DNA from 3 places in the Clostridium sp. TJA032 genome. Region 3 is predicted to be linked to each of the others. Evidence: riboswitches for the same ligand, from Rfam matches in the RefSeq annotation. Region 3 holds a riboswitch; each other region holds the start of a gene.
What was found. Region 3 has a riboswitch for cobalamin ahead of AC4FRL_RS01925 (ABC transporter substrate-binding protein). Riboswitches for the same ligand answer to the same signal wherever they lie in the genome.
Positions count from the first base shown of each region.

Region 1: it holds a riboswitch for cobalamin, as region 3 does, so the genes downstream of both, AC4FRL_RS10510 (energy-coupling factor ABC transporter permease) here and AC4FRL_RS01925 (ABC transporter substrate-binding protein) in region 3, are expected to answer to the same signal.
Region 2: it holds a riboswitch for cobalamin, as region 3 does, so the genes downstream of both, AC4FRL_RS02530 (sirohydrochlorin cobaltochelatase) here and AC4FRL_RS01925 (ABC transporter substrate-binding protein) in region 3, are expected to answer to the same signal.

Region 1 covers NZ_JBZEFB010000005.1:3,791-9,957, reverse strand. Annotated here, with positions in the region: gene AC4FRL_RS10530 (NanQ anomerase/TabA/YiaL family protein) at 1-280, shown strand, start outside; gene AC4FRL_RS10525 (ROK family protein) at 414-1,301, shown strand; gene AC4FRL_RS10520 (MurR/RpiR family transcriptional regulator) at 1,476-2,312, shown strand; gene AC4FRL_RS10515 (hypothetical protein) at 2,348-2,737, opposite strand; cobalamin riboswitch at 2,952-3,149, shown strand; gene AC4FRL_RS10510 (energy-coupling factor ABC transporter permease) at 3,412-4,155, shown strand; gene AC4FRL_RS10505 (energy-coupling factor ABC transporter substrate-binding protein) at 4,155-4,466, shown strand; gene cbiQ (cobalt ECF transporter T component CbiQ) at 4,450-5,220, shown strand; gene AC4FRL_RS10495 (ATP-binding cassette domain-containing protein) at 5,235-6,092, shown strand.
Region 2 covers NZ_JBZEFB010000001.1:546,980-553,146, forward strand. Annotated here, with positions in the region: gene AC4FRL_RS02505 (cobalt-factor II C(20)-methyltransferase) at 1-347, opposite strand, end outside; gene cbiT (precorrin-6Y C5,15-methyltransferase (decarboxylating) subunit CbiT) at 348-941, opposite strand; gene cbiE (precorrin-6y C5,15-methyltransferase (decarboxylating) subunit CbiE) at 965-1,576, opposite strand; gene cbiD (cobalt-precorrin-5B (C(1))-methyltransferase CbiD) at 1,620-2,696, opposite strand; gene AC4FRL_RS02525 (precorrin-8X methylmutase) at 2,716-3,348, opposite strand; gene AC4FRL_RS02530 (sirohydrochlorin cobaltochelatase) at 3,351-4,190, opposite strand; cobalamin riboswitch at 4,314-4,491, opposite strand; gene AC4FRL_RS02535 (3D domain-containing protein) at 4,710-5,951, shown strand; gene AC4FRL_RS02540 (hypothetical protein) at 5,997-6,167, opposite strand, start outside.
Region 3 covers NZ_JBZEFB010000001.1:420,718-426,884, reverse strand. Annotated here, with positions in the region: gene AC4FRL_RS01935 (ABC transporter ATP-binding protein) at 1-363, opposite strand, end outside; gene AC4FRL_RS01930 (FecCD family ABC transporter permease) at 369-1,400, opposite strand; gene AC4FRL_RS01925 (ABC transporter substrate-binding protein) at 1,387-2,304, opposite strand; cobalamin riboswitch at 2,553-2,730, opposite strand; gene cobD (threonine-phosphate decarboxylase CobD) at 2,811-3,875, opposite strand; gene AC4FRL_RS01915 (cobalamin biosynthesis protein) at 3,872-4,819, opposite strand; gene AC4FRL_RS01910 (histidine phosphatase family protein) at 4,822-5,466, opposite strand; gene AC4FRL_RS01905 (bifunctional adenosylcobinamide kinase/adenosylcobinamide-phosphate guanylyltransferase) at 5,472-5,849, opposite strand; gene AC4FRL_RS01900 (adenosylcobinamide-GDP ribazoletransferase) at 5,863-6,167, opposite strand, start outside.

The sequences.
Region 1 (6,167 bases), on a different contig from region 3:
GGAAGATCGTTTTTGGGAAGGACATAAAAAGTATATAGATGTTCATGTAGTTTTTAGTGGAAAAGAAAGAATAGATTTAAATTTCAAAGAAAATTTAGATTTTAAAGAATATGTAGAGAAAGATGATTTCTTATCCTTTGATGGAGAGGCAAATTCTACAGTAGTATTAGAAGAAGGTGATTTTCTAATTTGTTATCCTGAGGATATACACATGACTTGTTTAAAGGCTGATAAGGAGCCTTCAGAGGTCAAGAAAGCTATTTATAAAGTTATTTTATAATACATTTTTATAGGTTGTACCTGTTGCTTAAAAAATAAACAAAATTAAAATTTTAGTTTATGAATTATAGGCATTTTTAGGTACAGCCTTTCTTGCATATGAAAATTAAAATAAAAATAGAGGTGATTTATATATGAGTTTATTTGCAGTTATAGATATAGGTGGAACTAGCATAAAATATGGAATAATAAATGAAGAAGGAATTTTAGTTGAGACTAATGATAGAGATACTGAAGCTGAAAAAGGTGGCTTAAGTATTATAGAAAAGGTTAAAGAAATAATTCATGAAATGATTAAGAAAAATAAAATAGAAGGTATAGCCGTATCAACAGCTGGAATGGTTTGTCCTAAAGAAGGGAAAATAGTTTTTGCAGGGCCAACTATACCTAATTATACAGGGGTTGAAGTAAAAAAAATCTTAGAAGAAGAATTTAATTTACCTTGTTTCGTTGAAAATGATGTAAACTGTGCAGCTTTAGGAGAATTTTCTTATGGTGCTGGAAAGGGAACTAGGTCAATGGCTTGTTTAACAATTGGAACAGGAATTGGGGGAGCTTTAATTATAGATGGAAAGATACTACATGGTTTTAGCAACTCAGCTGGAGAAATTGGTTATATGATAGTTAGAGGAGAGCAAATTCAAGATATTGCATCTACAAGTGCTTTAGTTAAAAATGTAGCCTCTAGAAAAGGTCTTGATACAAGCTTTATAGATGGAAGGTATGTTTTAGATAACTATGAAAAAGGAGATGTAATATGCAAAGAAGAGGTTGAAAAATTAGCAGATAATTTAGCTTTATGTCTATCAAGTGTAGTTTATTTAATAAACCCTGAGGTAGTTGTTTTAGGGGGAGGAATAATGGCTAGAGAGGAAATTTTTAGACCTTTAATTGAAAATAGTTTAAAAAAATACTTAATAGAATCTGTTTATAAAAATACAAAAATAGCCTTTGCAGAGTTAAAAAATACTGCTGGAATGAAGGGGGCTTATTACAACTTTAGATTAAACTATAAACTTTAAAATTAATTTAAAGTTTGTATACTAATATATTTATATAAATTATGGAGCTTATATGACAAGAATGATATACTTAAAATATTATGCTTAACTTAATTTTAAAGGATTTTGCTTTAAATAAGTTTTTAGTATTCCTATAAAATTAAGTTTAATTACTAATAGAATAAGAGGTACTTTATGGGAATATTAGAGCAATTAGAAAATCCAAAATTTAAGGCAACTAAATCAGAAAAAAATTTAATTGAATATATAGAATCAGATTTAGACAATATTATATATAAATCAATTTCTGTAATAGCAAAGGAATCTAGTGTAGGGGAAGCAACAATAACAAGATTTACTAAGAAATTAGGATTTAATGGCTTTCAAGACTTTAAGGTAACTTTAGCTAAGGAAATTTCAAATAAAAAGAATACAAGTATAATAAATTTACATGTTCATAGAGATGAAAGTTTAAAAGAAACTGCTAATAAAATGCTTAAATCTTCTATAAACATATTAGAGCAGACTGTAAAAAATATAGATTTAGATTTAATGTTTAAATGCAAAGATTTAATTATGAATGCTAAGAGAGTGTATTTTATAGGAATAGGATATTCTGGAATTGCAGCTATGGATATAAATTATAAATTCATGAGAATTGGGTTTACAACTATACCAGTAACAGATAGTCATACAATGGTTATAATGTCCTCAATTACAAATAATGATGATGTTATGGTTGCAATATCAAACTCTGGTACAACTAAAGAGGTTTTAAAAACTGTAAAACAAGCTAAGGAAAATGGAACTAAAATAATAAGCTTAACAGAGGATAGTAAAAATCCATTAAGAGAATTAGCTGACTATGCCCTAACATATACTTCAGCTGAAACTATCTTTGAAACTGGTTCTATATCATCAAAAATTCCTCAAATATTTTTACTTGATTTACTTTATACAGAAGTTATTAAGGAAATGTTTAGTGAGGCAGTTGAGAAGAAAATTAAAACAACAAGTGCTATTTTAGATTAAGAGAATAGGTCACAGTGATTTAACTGTGACCTATTTTATTTTGGTCTTTTTGATAAAGCTATATCAAAACAGGTTATTCCAAAAGCAAAAATAAGAGAAGAAGGTAAAGTTCTGCTTAATCTTAAATCTGGTAAAGGTAAAAATAAATCACCAATAAATCTAAGGATTAATAAACCTACAAATAAAATAAAAAATTTAACTCCTTCTTTTTTTACATCTGAAAAGGTAAAGTGTTTTACAGTACACAAAACTCTTATTAATATATATAAAGGAATAATAATTGCAAAGATAGCATAGGCAGTAACGAAGTTTAAAGTAGCTTTGCTTGGAATGTCTCTATATATTACAAAGAGAGTTGCTATAGTCATCATTATAAATAAAGAGTAAATGATTCCATCTAAAGTACGTACATTTCTTTTTTTCAATTTAATTCCCCCTAAATAAATTTTTTCTTTATTATGATTATACACAAAATTTTAACAATTGAACAACTGAATATATTTACAGAGAGGTTACTACTACCTTAAATTAAGCTAAAATCTACTTTTAATTATAATATTTAATAGTATTTATATAAAAAAATTAATAGATTAATTGTAAATAAAGCATATATGCTATATAATGTTAAAGTATTGTAAAAATAAATATTTAAAAATAGGTTAAAAGTTCATAATTATGAACTTTATTAAAAGGGAAGTTGGGTTTAAATCCCACGCGGTCCCGCCGCTGTAAGAGAGGAGTTTTTTTGTATTTTAAGCCACTGAAATTTATTTTGGGAAGGCAACAAAAAAATTATGATACTTGAGCCAGAAGACCTGCCTATTTTAAAACATCAGTATCCTACGGGAAATAGGAGATGTTGTGCTTTGGTAAGTTATATTTTTATAGATTTGTTATAACCCCCTAGACGCAATGTCTAGGGGTTTTTATATGAGATGAAATTTTTAACAAAACTTTATACTTACAAAACAATAATCAATTTAACTTTTAAACCTAAAAATACATATTAAATTTTAAAGTTATGTTAGAAATATTTTTCTCAATATCACATACAAGTGGGGGACACAAAACAAAATATAATTTAAGGAGTAGAGTTATTATGTCAAAAAGAAATCAAGTATTTATAGGATTCTTATTAATGTTCTTATTAATACCAAGAAGTGTTTTAGCTATGCATATTATGGAAGGTTTTTTACAACCTAAATGGTGTATAGCATGGGGAGTTATAACAATACCATTTATAGTATTAGGATTATTTTCTATTAGAAGTAAAGTTAAAAATAACCCAAGATTAAAGATTTTATTAGCTATGGCAGGGGCTTATGCTTTTGTACTTTCTGCATTAAAGCTTCCATCAGTTACAGGAAGTTGTTCACACCCTACAGGAGTTGGACTTGCAGCTATATTATTTGGACCTACAGCAGCCTCAGTTTTAGGTGTTATTGTACTTTTATTCCAAGCCTTACTTTTAGCTCATGGTGGTCTTACTACTCTTGGTGCTAATACTTTTTCAATGGCTGTAGTTGGACCTTTAGTATCTTATGGACTTTATAAATTAGTGAAAAAACTTAATGGACCAACTTGGTTAGGAGTATTTTTAGCTTCTGCACTAGGAGATTTAGCTACTTACATGGTTACTTCAGTTCAATTAGGACTAGCTTTCCCAGCTGAAGTTGGTGGAGTTATGGCTTCAGTTATGAAATTTATGAGTATATTTGCAATAACTCAAATTCCTTTAGCTATAAGTGAAGGAATATTAACAGTTATAATTTTTAACACTATAGAAAATTATGCAAAAGAAGACTTAATGGAACTTAATATTTTTGCAAAGGGGGTAAAATAATGAAAAATAAAACAGCATCAAAAAATATTATATTATTATTATTAGTTGTATTTATAACTATAATACCTTTCTTTGTAGCTAGTAATGGAGAGTTTGGTGGTTCTGATGACCAAGCAGAAGAGGCTATAACTCAAATAGATGAAAGTTATGAACCTTGGTTTTCTCCTTTATTTGAACCTGCAAGTGGAGAAATAGAAAGTTTATTATTTGCTCTTCAAGCTGCAATTGGAGCAGGAATAATTGGTTTTGGAATAGGTTACTTAAAGGGAAAAAAGAAAGTGGAATTAGAATTAAATGATGAATATAGATAATTATGCTTATTCATCTAAACTAAAAAATATTAATCCTACAGAGAAGATATTTTTTGCATTAACTACCTTATTTGTTTGTCTTTTTGCTAATAATTTTCTAGTATCTATATGCACAATAGCTATTATGAGTTTTTTAATAATTAGAATAGGCAAAACTAAAGTTAAAGTTTTTTTAAGGTTAATGACTGTACCTATAACTTTTTTAATAATTGGAATACTAACAATTGTTATAAGTTATTCTTTAAACAAAGGGCAATTTTTAATATCCTTTAGATTTTTTAATGGATGGATTGGAGTTTCAAAAGAAGGTATAAATCAAGGAGCTAATATGTTTTTAAAAGTAATGGGTTCTTTAAGTTGTTTATACTTTATATCTTTAACAACTCCAATGATAGATGTAATATCTGTTTTAACTAAGATGAAAGTACCTAGTTTTTTAATAGAACTTATAGGGCTTGTTTACAGGTTTATATTTATAATATTAGAAACATCAGAAATGATGTTTATATCTCAAAATTCAAGACTTGGATATAGGGATATAAAAACATCTTATAAATCTCTAGGAGCCTTAGCATCAACTTTATTTATCCGTTCCTTTAAAAGAGCTAATGATTTATACACAGCTTTAGAAGCTAGAGGGTATAATGGAGAAATTAAAGTTATTGAAGAAGAGGTTGAAAAGAGAAATTACATATATATAATAACTATATTAATTAATCTTATTTTTATAGGAATAGCTATATTTTTTAAATAGAGTAGGAGGATTTTATGGAAGAGTATATATTAAAAGTAGAAGAGCTTAATTATAATTATTCAGATGGAACTCATGCTCTAAAAGGTATAAATATGAATATAAAAAGAGGAGAGGTTACAGCTATATTAGGGGGAAATGGTGTTGGAAAATCAACTTTATTTCAAAATTTTAATGGCATATTAAAACCCTCTTCAGGAAGAATACTCTTTAACAATAAGGAAATAGATTACTCAAGAAAAGGAATAATGAAACTTAGAGAAAACATAGGAATTGTTTTTCAAGACCCTGATAATCAACTTTTTTCAGCTAGTGTATATAAAGATGTTTCCTTTGGTGCTATTAATATGAAGTTGCCAGAGGAGGAAGTGAAAAAAAGAGTACATAAAGCTTTAAAAAGAACTGGAATAGAGCATTTAAAAGACAAACCTACACATTGCTTAAGTTTTGGACAGAAAAAAAGAGTAGCAATTGCTGGGGTTTTAGTTATGGAACCTAAGGTATTAATATTAGATGAGCCTACAGCAGGATTAGATCCTCTTGGAGTATCAGAAATAATGAAATTATTATTAGAGATGCAAAAAGAATTAGGAATAACAATAATAATAGCCACTCATGATATAGACATTGTTCCGTTATATTGTGATAAGGTTTTTGTTATGAAAGAAGGAAAAGTTGTACTAAGTGGAAATCCTAAGGAGGTATTTTCTAAGAAGGATACCATAAGAAAGGTTAATCTTAGATTACCTAGAATAGGGCATCTTATGGAGATTTTAAAAGAAAAGGATGGATTCTCCTTTGATGAATTAGACTTAACTATAGGACAGGCAAGAAAAAGAATAAGTTCTTTTAAGAGTAAAATTTTTAAAGATTAATATTTAATTTAGATTTATTTAAGCATTTAGACACCTATCAAAGTATTTTGATAGGTGTCTTTTTTAGTAAATAAT
Region 2 (6,167 bases), 130 kb from region 3:
CCATGTTCTTCTACATAATTTAATAAATGAATATATGTACTATAAACATAAGGGTCTCCTATAGTTAAAAAACTTACATTCTTACCCTCTTTTAATTTTTCTAAAATAAGCTCATAAGCTTCCTTAACTTTTAACTCTCTATCTTTTTTTCCCATAGGAAAATGCTTAATAAAAGTTTCTGTTCCTTCTTTTATATACTCATTAGCCGCTAATAAGGCTATACTTTCTCCATTTTCCTCTGCACTTGGTGCAACTATAACACTACTGTCTTCTATAGCCTTTACTGCCTTTACAGTTAATAACTCACTATCTCCTGGACCTACACCTATTCCGTATAATATTGCCACTTAATTTTCCTCCTTAAATGCTTTAACAATAAAAATTGGATTATTGCTAATCATCATATATGTATTTTCTTTATTTTTGCTTATGTTAACTAAAGAAATTTCAGTTTTATAACCTAACTCCTTTAAAAATTCTATTGCTTTATATAAATTGTTTAAAGTTATAAAGTTTAATACTAAAACTCCCTTTATCTTTAGAATTTTATCTGATATATTTATAATTTTTTCAAGTCCCCCACCAGAACCTCCTATAAATATTGAATCAAACTTCGAAATTTTCCCTAAATTTATCTCCTTTAAGATAAATTCCATTTTTTCTATAGCATCGCCTTCTAAAAGAGTTACATTTTTACAAGAGAATTTTTTTATATTCTCCTTAGTTATTCTTATAGCTTCTTCATCTCTTTCTATAGAAAAAACTACTCCTTTTTTTAAAAGCTTTGAGCCTTGCACAGTAATGCTTCCTGTTCCGCTTCCAATATCTAAAAAGGTAGAATCTTCACTTAACTCTAGTTTGCTAATAGTAAGTATTCTAACTTCTTCCTTTGTCATAGGACACTTTCCTCGTATAAAATCTGAGTCTTTTAAAAATTTCATTTAATTTTCCTCCAAAGGAAAACCTATCTTTCTATTATTATTACAGATAAATCCCCATACTCTTTATTTAATATATCTTCTGCCTTACCAAAGGTTATTCTCTCCTCTTTATAAGACAAATTTTCTCCTACATATAAAGTAGCATCAATAGAATTTTCTATTAGCTTTTTACTTAAGGTAATTGGAGTGTTTTTTTTATCTGTTAACCAAATAGATAATTTGTTTTCCCTAACAATTTTTATAAAATTCTCTTCCCTTCCATGCATACTTCCTACAAAAGCATTATTCCAAGGCTTTTTAAGTTTACATGTTAAATACTGAAAAGAACTTATTCCAGGTAAAACAGAAACTTCTCCCTTATAATTTTCACATATATAGTTTGTAATGCCATAAAAGGTTGGATCCCCTGATGCCACTACAGATATTTTTTCTCCCTTATTATTATTTAAAAAATCTATAATCCCTTTTAGGCTTTTTACTTTTTTTAATTTATTTTTTTCTATAAAACTTAAAAACTTTAAGCTAGAAATTGCTCTTTCAAATCCAATTATATAATCACTATTTTCAATTTCTTTAAAAACCTTAGGAATTATATAATCTTCATGTCCTGGTCCTAAACCGAGTATTTTAACCAAAGCATCCTTCAACCTTTCCTAATTAATAAGTACCTTTAAAGCTTTAAGACTTATATAAAAGCTTCATATCCTTAGCCCCATAGTACATTAAAATATTAAAATTAGCTTCTCCATAAGCGTATATATCTAATCTTTTTAATATTTTTTCTCCTATTCTTTCATAAAGATTTTTAAAATCATCTCCAAGAAGCCTTACAACACCTTCACTAGTTTTTTCTTCTAAAACTTTTTCTACAAGAGATAAATCATACCCCATTAAGGTAAGCTCTAAAGCTATGACTTCTAGCCTTACATCAGATACTCTACTATGGGTATTAAAACAACCAAAGGCAATCTTACTTAATTTTCCTATATGACCAACTATAGTTATATCCTTTATTCCAATGGCTAAGGCACACTCTATAGAAAAGCCTACAAAGTTAGATATAACAACTATATTATCCTCTTTATGCCCTCTTTCTTTTAAAAATCTTTCTCCCATATTTCCAAAAACAAAAAATAATTTATTATTTTTTAAAGCTTTTTGTCTTATTTCAATACGTATAGATTCTTTTAAAGCTTCCTCTGACATTGGATAAACTATTCCTGTTGTACCAAGAATTGATATGCCATCTACTATTCCAAGTCTAGGGTTAAATGTTTTCTTAGCAATCTCTCTCCCTCTTGGAACAAAAATTGTTATCTTAACTCCCTTTCCCTTAGGCAGAACACTTAAGACCTCTTTTTTTATCATTTCTCTTGGAACAGGATTTATAGCACTTTCTCCCTTTTTTACAAAAAGACCTTCTTTTGTAACAACTCCAACACCTTCTCCTCCACAAAGAATAAAACCCTCTTCTATTTCTTCTGCCTTTGCAAAAATTTCAAGTCCAGAAGTTGCATCTATGTCGTCTCCTCCATCCTTTATAACAGAACAGGAAACTTTATCTTTACAAAAATTTATATTATGTATCTCTAAATTAAGTTTTATATTTTTAGGAGTAGTTATATCTATAGAGCTTATGTTGTTTTTATTAAAAAGCATATAGGTTGCTGCCTTAGAAGCTGCTGCTGCACAGGAACCTGTTGTATAGCCACACCTTAGTTTTTTGCCTCCACTTTCTACATACATATCAAACATTTGTTATACCTTCTTTAATTTACATTTCTCTTTTGTAATTCATATAAAGTAAAGCATTCATTATAGCTGCTGCTACAGTACTTCCACCTTTTCTTCCTCTAACTCTTATATAAGGAGTATTAATACTCTCTAAATCTTCCTTACTTTCACTTGCTCCTACAAAACCTACTGGTACTGCAATTATAAGTTTTGGCTTAGCTTTTCCTTCTTTTATAAGTTCTCTAAGCTTAAATAAAGCAGTTGGTGCATTACCAAAAACAAATATATCTACATTTTCCTTTGCTGCAAGTTCAACTCCTGCCATTGACCTTGTAATATTATTTTCCTTTGCCATTTTAAATACTTCTTCTAATCCAACATAACATTGAACTGATGAATTTAATACCTTTAAAGCTCTTTTATTAATTCCAGATAAAGCCATAGTTGTGTCTGTATATATTTTAGCTCCGTTTTTTAAAGCAGATATTCCAGCTTCGATAGCATCTTTGCTTATATCTATTAAATCTTCATACTCAAAATCTGCCGTAGTATGTATTACTCTCTTTACTATATTTAGTTCTTCCTCTGAAAAGTTCCTTTCATTTTTCATTTCTGAACCTATAATTTCAAAACTTTTTTCTTCAATTCCCATAGGACTTTTCATATAATCCATTATTATTTTCTTCCTCTCTTGTGTTTCTTTTTAGTTTCTCCAAGACCTTTGTAGGTTTCCTTTATAACATCATTTATCCTTTGTATATATAAGTTGCAAAACTCATCATATTCTCCTAATCCCTTTAAGATTACCTTAGCAGAAACTCCTGAAGCTTCAAACCTACTTTTCCATGAATCCTCTTCCTCTGAAGCCATATCATTTTTAGCATGGTCTCCTGCTACAACCATTAAAGGAATTATAGTTATTTTATTAATATTGTTTTTCTTAACTCTTTTTAAAACATTTGAAAAATTAGGATATCCCTCTACTGTTCCTACAAAGACATCATTATAATCCTTATCTTCTAAAACAGATTGTAAGCATCCATAAACAGCATTAGATGGATTTGCACTACCATGTCCTACAAAAACACAAGGAGAATTTTCTTCAATTAAATTCTTCATAGTGTCTATAAAACAAGAATAATCATCAGGACCTCCTTCAAAGCCTTCATAATAAAAAATAGGTCTTCCTATTTCTATTTTTTTAAACATAGGTCTATTAATATCTACCATATGTTTTATGTAATCAAATTCTTCCCCAGGAATAATATGAAGTGGCTGAACTATAACTTCTTCATACCCTTCTTCTCCTAACTTTTTAAGAGCATCTTCTGGAAATAATACCTCCATATCATATTTTTCTTTTAACTTTCTAACTATCATATGTGAAGTAAAACTTCTAAAAACATCATAATCTTTAAAGCTCTCTTCTATAGAATCTTCAATTTTTTTTATAGAGTTATTTATTGCCTCTATATGACTTGTTCCAAAACTTACTACTAATATAGCTTTTTTCATTTTTCACCTCTAAAAACATTAAAAATAAAAAGCATCTGTGCTACAAAGAACAGATGCTTTTGAATCAAAGTAATTATTTTCCAAAATTATGAACAATAAATACTAATCTCTTCCCTCCGAAGCTTAGTTTATAAATTTTAGGCAGGTATCCTGACTTGAGGCTTATCCTTATTTCACCCTTCCCAATTTTTTAAAATTAGTGGCTTATAGAAACTCGTATCCTCTTACAGTAGCGGGGGCTGTAGTGGATTTTAACCACTTTCCCTTTTAATCAAATCAAACCTAAAAATACAAAATATTATTTTTTTTAATTATAATATATAATTTTAATTATTTCAATATAAGGTGAATTTCTTATTTTTTATCTTTGTAGTATAATGTAATTGTTAACTTTTTCTTACCATATTTTAAATCTTTAAAGGTTAAATTTGTGTTACAATTACCTTTTGTGTTATAATTCAGTAAAACGTTATGAAATACACTTAAGTTGTGGAAAATTTAACTAAAGGAGTGTAGTTTATGCAAAAAAGACTTTTATCAGCGTTAATCGCTGCGTCAATTACTTTATCAACTAGTAGTGTGGTTTTTGCTGATACAGTAAATGACAAAAAATCTACAATAGAGGAGAATAAGGTAAAATATTCACAGTTAGATAACCAAGTTATTTCCCTAAACTCTGAAGTATCAAAGCTTAATAATGAGATTGAAGAACTTAATTCTAAATTAGAAGAAAATAAAGCTAAAATGAAAAGTACTGAGGAGAATTTAAAAGAGACTGAAGAGAAAGTAGACACTTTAAAAGCTGAAATAGAAGATAAGCAAGAACTTTTAGGGAAAAGAATGCGTGCTATGTATAAGGGGCAAGATACTATGAACCCTATAGTATTTTTACTTAAATCAGAAGATTTTTCTGATTTACTAACTAGAGTTGATGCTCTTGCAAGAGTGTCTGCCTTAGATAGAAACCTTATAAATAGTTTAGATACGCAAAAAGATTCTCTAAATAATGATATAGAAAAACTAGAGAGTGATAAAAAAGAACTTAAAGAACTTAAGGCTTCAACAGAAACCTCTCTTAAAACTTTAGACAGTAAAAAATCTGAAGAACAAAAGAAAATAGAAGAATTAAATAAACAAAAAGATGCTGTTTTAGGAGTTATTAAAGATAATGAAATGTCATTAATTTCTCATTCTGTATCTATTATAGATTCTTCTTCGTCCCTTTCGGAACTTGAAAGTGCTGTAAGCACATTAAACCAATTAATCCCACAACTTAACATTGATTCTGTAAAGGATGTAGCTAACAAATCTTTAGAGGTTGCAAATAAAAAAATTCAATCTATAAAGGAAGAGGAAGCTAAGAAAAAAGAGGCTGAAAAAGCTAAAAGCACTTCCTCTAGCTTAGGAAATTTAAATAATGTTAGCTCAAATCAATCTAGCAGTAGTGAAAGTAGTGATGGAAAATATAAAAAGACCATGTCTATGGAAGCTACAGCTTATAGTGGTGGTACTTTAACTGCTATGGGGCTTAGACCTGTTAGAGATCCAAATGGCATAAGTACAATAGCAGTTGACCCTAATGTAATACCTTTAGGTTCAAAAGTTTTTATACCAGGATATGGATATGCCATTGCTTCTGATACTGGTGGAGTTATAAAGGGAAATATAATAGACCTTTATATGAACTCTCATGAAGAATGTATAGCTTGGGGTAGACGTCAAGTTACAGTTCATATTGTAGCTTATCCTGGCGAATGGTAAAAAGTAGACAAGCTTAAAATAAAAAAGATAAGGAATATTTATTCCCTATCTTTTTTTACCCCTCCTGCTTTTTTTATAACTCTTTTTTCCTCTCTTAAATCCATTTAATAAGATAAAAATAAGAAAGAAGCTTATTATTATAATGATTCCTAAAACTATAAAATTAAAAAGGTCCTTAAAATCTAAACCGAAATTACCTAGAAAATTTTTAAGCTT
Region 3 (6,167 bases):
ACATCTTAAAACTATATCTCTATCATGATTTGTAAGGCTAGCAAACATACCCTCCATATGAGCATATCTACCTAAAGAAACAGTTTCAAAAACAGTGTAAGAAAAATAAACTTCAGAATTTTGACTCATTAAAGCAACTTTCTTAGCTAAATCTTTTCTTTTTATATTCTTAATCTCTACACCATCTAACTTTATTTCTCCACTATACTCTATTAGGTTAGCTAAAGCTTTTAAGACTGTGGATTTTCCACAACCATTAGGTCCTATTATAGAGATATTTTCTCCTCTTTCTACGCTAAAGGATATATTATGAATTACTTCATTTCCATCATATCCACAACATAAATTTTTAACTTCTAACAAAAATATCACCTACTTCTTTTTCCAAAGTATAGATAAGCAAAAAATGGTGCTCCAATTAAAGCTGTAATTGCTCCAACAGGTAACTCAGAAGGGGCAATTAGTGTTCTTGAAACTAAGTCTGTTAAAACCATAAGCGTTCCCCCAAGGGCTATGCACATAGGAATTACAACTTTATGACTTGCTCCAAATACTTTTCTAACTATATGAGGAGTTATAAGGTCTATAAATCCTATAACACCACTTAAAGCAACAGCACTTCCTGTTAAAATTGCTACAGCTATAAGTAAAGACTTTTTAACCTTTTTAGTTTCAACTCCTATAGCCTTAGCACCTTCTTCTCCAAAACTTAGTATGTCCATTTCTTTTGTATATTTTACGGCCATAAAAATACCTATTATTAAAAAGGGAACTCCTGCAATTACATATGACCAACTTTTCATAGCAAAGGAACCCATTTGCCACATTGTAATAGCCTTTAAATCTTCACTACATAAGGATGTTACTGTAGTTAACACAGCGCTAGTAAAAAGTGATAAAACCATACCAGCTAATATTACTGTGTTATTTGAAAGCCCTTTATCTACCTTATTTGAAAAAATTATAACTGCAAAAACAGTTAAAACCCCACATAAAAATCCTATAACAGGCATTGCAAAGTTTCCTATAAAAGGAATTGAAATTCCAAGAACTATATATACTCCAACACCTAAAGAAGCACCTGAAGATACTCCTAAGGTATAAGGTGAGGCTAAAGGATTTTTTAATATTGATTGAATTATAGCTCCACTAACCGCAAGAGAAGCTCCAACTCCAAAAGCTAATAATACTCTTGGTAGTCTAATTACCCAAATAATTGCTACGTCCTCTGGTTTTATCCCTGCTCTAAGAGGAATATTTAAAATCTTATTTCCTACTATAGAGATAGTATCCCATATATTAATATCGGAACTTCCAAAGGAAGTTCCGATACATAATACTAATATAACTAATGGAATAGATAGTAATATTAGCAATTTTCTTTTTTTAGATTCCTGCATACTCTTCTGGATAAATATCCTTTGCCATTTGTTTTAATACAGTTACCACATTTTGACTTCCACGTGATGATGCATTATTATCTACTAAGAATATCTTATTATCCTTAACAGCAGTTATTGAATTCCAACCTGGACGTTTAGCAATTAATTCTGTAGCATTTTCAATATAACTTTCATTTGTTAATATAACATCTGGATTAGCTTTTATTACAGCTTCCTCACTTGGAGATATCCATCCTTTTTCATCCTTAAATATGTTTTCTGCACCTACTATATCTAATAAGTTATTTAAGAAAGTATCATTTCCAAAACTATAAAGTTTTGAGCCAGAGCCAATTTCAAAATAAACAGTTTTCTTGTCTTTTATTTTTTCGCCTATAGATTTTATTTTATCTACTTCGCTCTTCATAGAATCAACCATTTTCTTTCCTTCAGCTTCTGTTCCTGTTAACTTAGCTAAGAAATCAATATCTTCATATATTCCATCAATGCTTTCGCTAGTTGGAATATATACAACTGGTATTCCTGCTTCTTTTAAAGCCTTAAATGGATCTTCTTTTCCTGTTCTATTATGTCCTGAAGCTATTATTACATCTGGTTTAAGTGCTACTATAGCCTCTGCATCTGGATTTCTAAAGTCTATTTTAGGAATATCAGGATTTAATCCCTTAACATCAGCAGAATACGTATCAACAGCAACTATTTTATCAGCAAGACCTAAACCAACTAATATTTCAGTATTAGATGGAGCCGTTGAAACTATCCTTTCAATTTTTTTAGGTACTGTAAATTCAGTTCCCTCCATGTCTTTCATGGTTACTGTCTTGCTTCCACAGCCAGTAAAGATTAGTAATGCCATCATACTTATCATTAATAATGACAATACTTTTTTAAAGTTTTTCATACTATTCCTCCAATTTTACTTTATAGTTTTTTAAGCTTATGAAGGAAATTTCTTTAACCTATGAAACTTATATTATTTAATTTTTCCTAAGTCTCAACAAATCAAATATTTGTTCATAAAACTTAAAAACTAAAATATTTTTTTGAGGCTTAGATTACTACGTAGAAAATAAAAAAACATACCACTAAAGAAGGTATGTTAGGCATATTTAGGTACTACGCACCCTACTATCCTACCCTCAGAAGACAGTAGTACTTAAATAAAAGGCAGGTATCCCGACTTTGCTTCATCCTCCATCTCGTCTTCCCACAACAAGCTTGCAGTGACATATTGAGATTTTGTCTGCTTCACGGTTACTGAGGTAGTTGAAGACTTTAACTTCATTCCCTATTAAGCGAAAATCGCACCAATTATTAGTTAATCATTTTGATTATATTATTATATTTTATCCTTGTCAAACACTCTTTATAAGCTTTAATATTAAAATTTTTTAATATATAAATGATTTATATTTCAATCTGTGCAAGCGCTTCTAAAAGCCTTTTATTTTCCTCTCTAGTTCTAACAGCTACTCTATAAAAACTATCATCTAGTCCCTTATAGTTATTGCAACTTCTTATTATAATACCTCTCTTAATTAATTGTTCTCTTAAATTTATATTTTTATGCACCTTAAAAAATATAAAATTTACAGCCCCTTTAAAAGGAGTTATATATTTAATCTCTTTAAGACCCTTATATAAAAAATCATTTTCTTTCTTTACATAATTTACAGTTCTTTTTATATAACTTCTATCTTTTAAGGCTTCTCTTCCTGCATAATCTGCTAAGGTGTTTACACTCCAGGGAACCTCTACTTCCTTAATTTTGTCTAAAAAAACTTTATTAGAACATAATCCATATCCTAATCTTATTCCTGGAAAAGCAAAGAGCTTAGTTAAAGATTTAACAATAATTAGATTATTGAACTTATCTAATTCTTTAACAAGTGAATATTTAAAATTATCCTCAACAAAATCTAAAAAAGATTCATCAAAAACTACAGTAATATTAAATTTTCTAGCTTTCTCTAAAACCTTTAAGGAAAAATCTTTAGAAATTAAAGCACCTGTTGGATTGTTTGGATTACATAAAAATATAATATCTAAACCTTCTTTAATTTCACCTAAGAAGTCTTCATCTAATGAATACTTATCTTTTAAAAGATAATAATTCACTTTACAATTAATAGAATTTAATGCATCTTCATATTCTGAAAAAGTTGGTGCTATTATAAGAGCTTCCTTAGGTTTTATTCCTCTTACTATATTAAAAATAACCTCTGCTGCTCCATTTCCTAATACTATATTTTCTAAAGAAACTTCCTCAAAGTTAGAGATTTCACTTTTTAAATTATAGTAAGTTATATCTGGATATCTTTCTATGTGATTTATTCCTTTAATTATAGCTTCTTTTACTTTTTCAGCTATGCCTAAAGGATTTATATTAGCAGAAAAATCAATAATTTCTTCTTCCTTTAAATTATAAAGCCTTTTTATTTCCTCAACATTACCACCATGACCTAAATTCATATAATCACCTCTAAAATAAATCTAATAATAAGGGCTAAAACCATTCCTAAAAAAGAAACCATACTTAATATTTTATTAGTTTTATAAACATCTAAAATTTCTATCTTCTTTTTAAAATCTCCTATAGTTGGCTTTTTAACAAGTTTTCCAAAGTAATAATTTTCTCCTCCAAGTTTTATTCCTAATGCCCCAGCTACAGCAGCTTCTGGATGAGCACTATTAGGACTTGAATGGTTATATCTATCTCTTTTATATATTTTAAAGCTATCTTTCCAATTAAATCTTAAAATAAAAGATGAAATAATTATAAGATAGGCTGTTATTCTAGCTGGGATATAATTAAATAAATCATCTAACTTAGCTGAAAAAAATCCAAAATCTTTATATTTATCATTTTTATATCCAAACATTGAATCACAAGTATTTACTGCTTTATATAAAAAAGCTAAAGGTGCCCCACCAATTCCTGCAAAAAATAAAGGTGCTATAATACCATCTGACATATTTTCTGCTATAGTTTCAATTACTGCTCTAACTATAGCTTCTTCATCTAAGTTCTTAGTATCTCTGCCTACAATAAAAGATAATTGCTCCCTTGCCTTATTTATATCACCTCTTTTTAAAATCTTAATAACTTTAAGTCCTTCAACTTTAAGTCCCTTAGCAGAAATACAAAAATAAATAAGTATTCCTGATACTAACACTCCTAAAATAGGATTAATCTTATTTGCAATATGTACAATTCCTAAAGTAATTATAAAGGTTATAAAAACTATGAAAAGCCATGCAAAAAAACCTGCAACCTTAAGATTTTTTTTAAAAATTTTTCTAAAAATCTTCTCCATACTAGAAGCTAATTTTCCTATATACCTAATAGGATGGTAGGGATTATTAGGATCTCCTATTATCAAATCTAAAACATATCCTATTATAATCTTTATCATTTCTAAAACCTTTCTATTATTTCTAGTTTTAAGTTATCTAATATATCTTTTTCAAATTCTAAATTTGAAAAGTCCTTGTTTAAGTTATCCTTATTATATTCAACCTTTATTTTATATCCACATCCACATTTAGGTTGATAAGAATAAAAATCTAATTTACTTTTTTCAAAAAGCTCTAAAATACAAGCTATACTTCCTCCATGACAAAGAACTAAAGCTTCCTTTTCCTTTTCTTTATAAAGCTTTGAAATTAAATTTAAAAGTGCTTTTTTCATTCTTTTTTCAAAGTCTTTTCTTGATTCTCCTCTAGGACAAGAAACCTCTTTTTTATCATCTAAAATCCAATCTAAATAATCCTTATTATTTTTTAACATTTCATAAGACTTTAACTCAAAATCTCCAAAATTATATTCTGAAAAATCTTTCATAACTTCATAATCTTTATTTGGATATAAAATATTAAAGCTTTCATTAGCTCTTTTTTTACCACTTGTAAAGTTTATTTTGCACTGTGGTAAAATACTATTTTCTCTTTTATCTCTTAATTCTTTTTTTCCTTCTTCACTTAAAGGGATATCACTTACTCCACAATAAAGTTTATTTTCGTTGCAATAAGTCTTGCCATGCCTAATTAAATAAATTATCATTTTTATCATCCTTTAATTTTTGTTCCTATTCCAAAAAATATTCTATAAACTTCCTCACTTTCCTTAGAAAGAAACTGTAAAACTTTTCCTGTTTCTTCTCTCCATAATCGTTCCTCTTTTTTCAAAGGAACTATTCCCGAGGATATTTCATCACAAATTAATATTTTATCCTTTAATAAATCCTTGTTATCTACAAAAAAACTTAAGGATTTCTTTCCTTTTAATGAATTAAAATAAATAAATTTATCAATACCACTAATAACAGTTTTAGAAAAGTCTATATAATCTTCCTTGCAATAAAAAATATCCTTTTCCTCTATTCCTAAATTTTCTTTCACATATCTTAATTTCCCATTATAAGAACCACCAAAAAAAAGTTTCAAAAGCTTCTCCTCCTTAAATAATTCCTAAGACTAATATTCCTGTAAACTCCATAAGTACAAGAATATATCCAGCAACATCACCATTTATCCCACCTAATTCTTTTTTCACCTTTAAAAGTAGCATAAAGGCAACAAGTCCCATTAACAAAATAGAAATTAAATACTTTAAACCTAATGTAAAAAAGGCTACAATAGCAACTAATAAATAAATGCCTAATAAAATTATTTTATCTATACTTCCTGTTCCTTCCTTAAAAAATTTAGCTAAGGAGCTTTGTCCTATCATTTCTTGACTTACAATAAAATATCCATTTATTG